2 regions of the Anaerofustis butyriciformans genome follow, and region 2 is predicted to be linked to the other one. Evidence: predicted binding sites of a transcription regulator. Region 2 holds the regulator's gene; the other holds the start of a gene.
The links. Region 2 encodes Rex, which represses fermentation and respiration genes when NADH is low (regulators of the CRP and FNR family bind a similar motif). Its sites were predicted from a motif close to ATTGTTAANNNNTTAACAAT; they were not measured.

Region 1: the regulator Rex is predicted to act here: its motif matches at 750-769, upstream of V2W16_RS09805 (DUF1002 domain-containing protein).

What each region holds. Positions count from the first base shown of each region.
Region 1 is NZ_JAYFFH010000008.1:39,218-41,701, forward strand. Features, by position in the region: gene V2W16_RS09795 (4Fe-4S dicluster domain-containing protein) at 1-181, shown strand, start outside; gene V2W16_RS09800 (O-acetyl-ADP-ribose deacetylase) at 162-677, shown strand; gene V2W16_RS09805 (DUF1002 domain-containing protein) at 837-1,652, shown strand; gene V2W16_RS09810 (ECF transporter S component) at 1,715-2,218, opposite strand; gene V2W16_RS09815 (DUF6512 family protein) at 2,364-2,484, shown strand, end outside.
Region 2 is NZ_JAYFFH010000007.1:14,779-17,262, reverse strand. Features, by position in the region: gene V2W16_RS08960 (acetyl-CoA C-acetyltransferase) at 1-727, opposite strand, end outside; gene V2W16_RS08955 (redox-sensing transcriptional repressor Rex) at 902-1,546, opposite strand; gene V2W16_RS08950 (hypothetical protein) at 1,666-1,902, opposite strand; gene spoIIP (stage II sporulation protein P) at 1,904-2,484, opposite strand, start outside.

The DNA of each region.
Region 1 (2,484 bases), on a different contig from region 2:
ATATTTACTTGAAGGAATGGGATGTCCAGGAGGTTGTGTTGGAGGAATGGGTACTTTGATATCTCAAACAAAAGCAGAAAAAGGAATAAAATCTTTTGAAAATGAAGCCAAATCCAAAGAAGCATATGAAAATGAATATATTAAAGAAATCGGAGAAGAAAATGTCAAAGTTGAACATTAAAATAGGGGATATTACAAAAGAAACAACAGACGCAATAGTAAATGCTGCCAACACCTCTCTTCTTGGAGGGGGAGGTGTTGACGGTGCAATTCATAGAGCTGCAGGAAGGGAGCTTTTAGAAGAATGTATGACTCTTAATGGATGTAGAACAGGAGAGGCAAAGATAACAAAAGGATATAATCTTCCTTCGAAATATGTTATTCATACTGTTGGGCCAATTTATAGGGGAGGAAATAACAACGAAAGCGAACTTCTTAAAAATGCTTATGAAAATTCTCTTAAAGTTGCAGTTGAAAATAAAATAAAGACAATCGCTTTCCCTTCAATAAGTACTGGTGTTTATTCTTATCCATTAAAAGAAGCAAGTGACATTGCCATAAAGACTATATTGAATTTTCTTAAGAAAAACAATTCAATTGAAGAAGTTATAATGGTTTGTTTTGATAATAATACCTATGAGTATTATAAAAATGCATTAGAGAAATATACTAGATAAGCTGGTAATTAAATTTTTACTTAAAATAAATATTTTACATCCAAAATATTTTAGTAGTTTTATATTATTTTAATTATTATAATTTTATTAAAAACATGGTAATAACATGAAACTTGTGGTATCATGTTGAAATCGAAATAAAATTTAATGGAGTAGAATATGAAAAAAATATTAAGTATTGTTTTATCAATTATGATGATAATGGTACCATTATCAAATGTTTTCGCGATAGAATCTGGTAAACAGATGGTTGCTATCGGAGGAGATTTAAATGAGAGCCAAAGAAAAACAGTTTATGATTACTTTGGCGTTAGTGAAGGAAGTGTAGATGAAGTTACTGTAACTCATGATGATGAAAAACAATATCTTGAGGATGTTGATCCATCAAGAATAGGTTCAAACAGTATATCTTCTATTTATATTGAAACACAAAATGAAGGTGCTGGTTTAGATATTGAACTTCATAATATAAACTGGCTAACAGAAGACATATATCAAAATGCACTTTTAACTGTTGGTATTAAAGATGCAAAAATTGTTATTGCAGCGCCATTTGAAGTTTCAGGTACTGCAGCATTAACAGGAGTTTATAAAGCATATGAACAAATGAGTGGCGAAACAGTTTCAGAAGAAGCAAAAGAAGCTGCTACTGAAGAACTTGTTACTACAGGGGAATTATCTGATGATATTGGAAGTGAAGATGCTTCTCAGCTTGTAAATGAATTAAAATTATCTATAGATGATTTTAAAAATATGGATGATGAGCAAGTAAAAGAAGAAATAAAAAATATTGCTGACGGAATGAACATTTCTCTTACAGATGAACAATTAGATCAACTTCTTGATTTAGTTAGAAGTTTAGAAAATGTTGATTTTAGCGGAGTAATGGATGAACTTAAAAATATTTCAAATCAATTTGCTGATCTTGGTATTTGGGATAAAATAGTAAATTTCTTTAAAGGATTATTTAACTAAAAATATAAAAGTTAATATTATATAATTATGTAAATAAAAAAAGCACATTATATGTGCTTTTTTTATTTGTAACTTATTTTATATTTCATTAATATTTTTGCTACAGGAACGCCAATTACAACGGCTACCATATCAGAAATAAATTCTCCTGGCATTGACGCCATTGGTGCAATCCAGTTGCCATAAATAAAAGCTTCAGCCATATAATATCCGACCATTCCTATTATGGTAAAAGCTATCATTGCAAATACTGTTTTAGAAATTCCACCTTTTAATAATATTTTAGAAACAACGATTCCTTGAACAAGTCTTATTACGAAAGTAAATGGTGCCCATACTGCATAAGGACTTAATAAATCGAAAAGCCCCATACCTATTGCTCCCGCAAGTCCTGCTTCAACAGGCATAAGAAGAAAAGTTGCAATAACAAGAACTGCTCCTCCTAAATGTATAAGTCCGCCGTCTGTAAATGAAATTGGGAGTCTTATATTTATATATGTTGCAATATATATAAACGCTGCCATTACTCCAGTAAGAACAATATTTAATGTTTTTTTGTTAGTCATATTTTCCCTCCTGTCAGATCTAAGTTGTTTTTATTTTAATACTACATTATTAAATTTTCAATAATAAAGTTTTATTTCTATTTTAAAACGACATTATTTTTATGTATCTTTTTATATATTATTTGTATAAAAGGGAGGTAATGTTATGAAACTTATAAAAGTTGAACGATTTGGAATTATTTTTATTACTTTATTTGTTTTTTTATTATCAAATTTATATTTTCTTACTGAGTTTGATTTCTTTAAATTTATATGTGCAGGAAATA
Region 2 (2,484 bases):
TTACAACACCGTCTGGTTTGAATGCAGGACGAAGTCTTGCAATACCTTCAGCTGTTGTTCCTGGACGAGGACCTTCGTCTTTGTTGAAGATAATTGTTTCTTTTTTCTTTTTAACTTCTACAGGTACGATTTCATCATCGAAAGCACCTGCTTCTTGAGCAGCTACAGCTTTTTGTTGAGAATTAGCAGCAAATTCATCTAATTCTTCTCTTGATAAATTCCATTGTTCAGCAATGTTTTCAGCTGTAATACCCATATGATATTGGTTAAATGCATCCCATAAAGCATCATTTACCATTGTATCAACTAAAGTACCATTGTTCATTCTGTAACCATAACGACCATTCATTACTGCATATGGAGCCATTGACATGTTTTCCATACCACCTGCAACAACGATATCAGCATCCCCTGCTTTAATCATTTGTGCAGCCATGTTTACACAGTTAAGACCAGAACCGCAAACTACGTTTACAGTAACAGCTGGAACTTCAATTGGTAAACCAGCATTGATTGAAGCTTGTCTTGCTACGTTTTGACCTAAACCAGCTTGGATAACACAACCCATATATACTTGATCAACTTGATCAGCTGGAACATTAGCTCTCTTTAAAGCTTCTTTTATTACAATTGAACCTAATTTTGCAGCAGGTGTAGTGCTTAATGTACCGCCCATTGTACCGATTGCAGTACGACAAGCACCTGCTATAACTACTTTATTTGCCATTTTTTTTCCTCCTAAATTTAAACTTTAATCATAGCAAAAGGCAAAGCTATGAACTTATATATAAGCCGGTATATATTACCAAACTTTTATAAACTTAATTATTTAAACCCCTATAAATAAAGGTTTTATTTATATTTTGATTATATAATAATATCAAAAACTTTACAATATTATTTATTTATCTTTATCCATTTTTTCACGTAAATGCATAGATAACAGTGCTAAAGAAGCAGCTGTATTTTCATGCTGAACAAGAATATTATCAGGAACTACCAAGTGAGATGGAGCAAAATTCCATATAGCTAAAATCCCACATTCAACAAGCATATCACATGCATCTTGAGCTTCATTTGCCGATACTGTTATTATACCGATATGAATGTTATTTTTTTTGCATACATCATATAGCTTGTTTACATGATAAATTGGTTTACCTTTAAATCTCTTACCGATAATGTCCTTATTTACATCGAAAGCAGCAACAATTTCAAGTCCATAATCCGCATATCCGTTATAAGAAAGAAGCGCTCTTCCAAGCTGTCCTGCCCCTATTAATACGGCTTTATCCGTTTCATCATAACCAAGGAAATTTTTTATATCTCCTATTAACGTATCAACGTCATAGCCAAGCCTTGGTTTACCTCCGGTAGAACTTATTGCCGCCAAATCTTTTCTGACTTGGACTTCATTCAATCTCAAATCACTTGCAATTGTCGGAGAAGATATGTTTTTTATATTTTCTTTCTTTGCCCAATTAAGATAATTCAAATAAGAAGGTAATCTTTGGAGAGCTTGTTTTGAAACAGAATTTCTTTCCATTTTATATGATTTTCCTCCTTATATCAGTATTTTTTTATCAGTATAATTATACTGATATATAAAGTTTATGTCAACCAAATTTAATTTAAATTTAAAATAAAAAAAAGATTCCCACAATCTTATTTTGTGAAAATCTTAAAGTTATCAATATTAATTTCATATCCAAAAATATTAATAATATTACTTTCATTATTGCTATCTTCAGTGCTGTTTTGGTCGAGAAAAACACTTGTTTCATGTTCTTTAAAACTATCATAATACATATTTTTTAGATAACAGAACATATATATTCCTGCTATAATTATCAAAACAAGAAAAAAAATCATTGTTTTAAAAGAAATATTTCGTTTATACATATTATTTCATATCCTCTTTTATAACCTCTCCAACTACTCTTCCAAGAAGCTTTGCCGAATATTTTGCTTCTTCCAAATTATTTAAATTACTCCCTATTTCAAAAAGCAGACTGTTTGGACTTAACCACTGATTGTATCTATATGGTTCTCTTTTTATTATTCCAAGATTAATATCAGGATACATACTGCTAAACTGTTTATTTATTTTATTTGCAAAACTTAAATTTTTACTAGAATTTTTGTGATTCATCCCGAGAACAGTCATAACTTTTGCAGCAGACTTACTTCCAACCTTCCCATTATATTTTTCATTATTATTAGAAGAAGGAAGTCCGTCTCTATGTATATCAAAAACGTATTTTATACTTGGATTTTCTTTTAATATTTTCTCTGCACTCTCAAGAGAATTATCGTACGCTGCATTATAACTTGGATAATCATGTAAAGAAGTATCATGAATACAAATAATACCATATTCTTTTTCTAAAACTTCTGCCATTTCCTCTCCTACACTTACCATATTTTCGTCATTTTCTCTTGAACGATAAGTTCCTTTTGAAGTTTTGTCTTTAAAAGATTCTG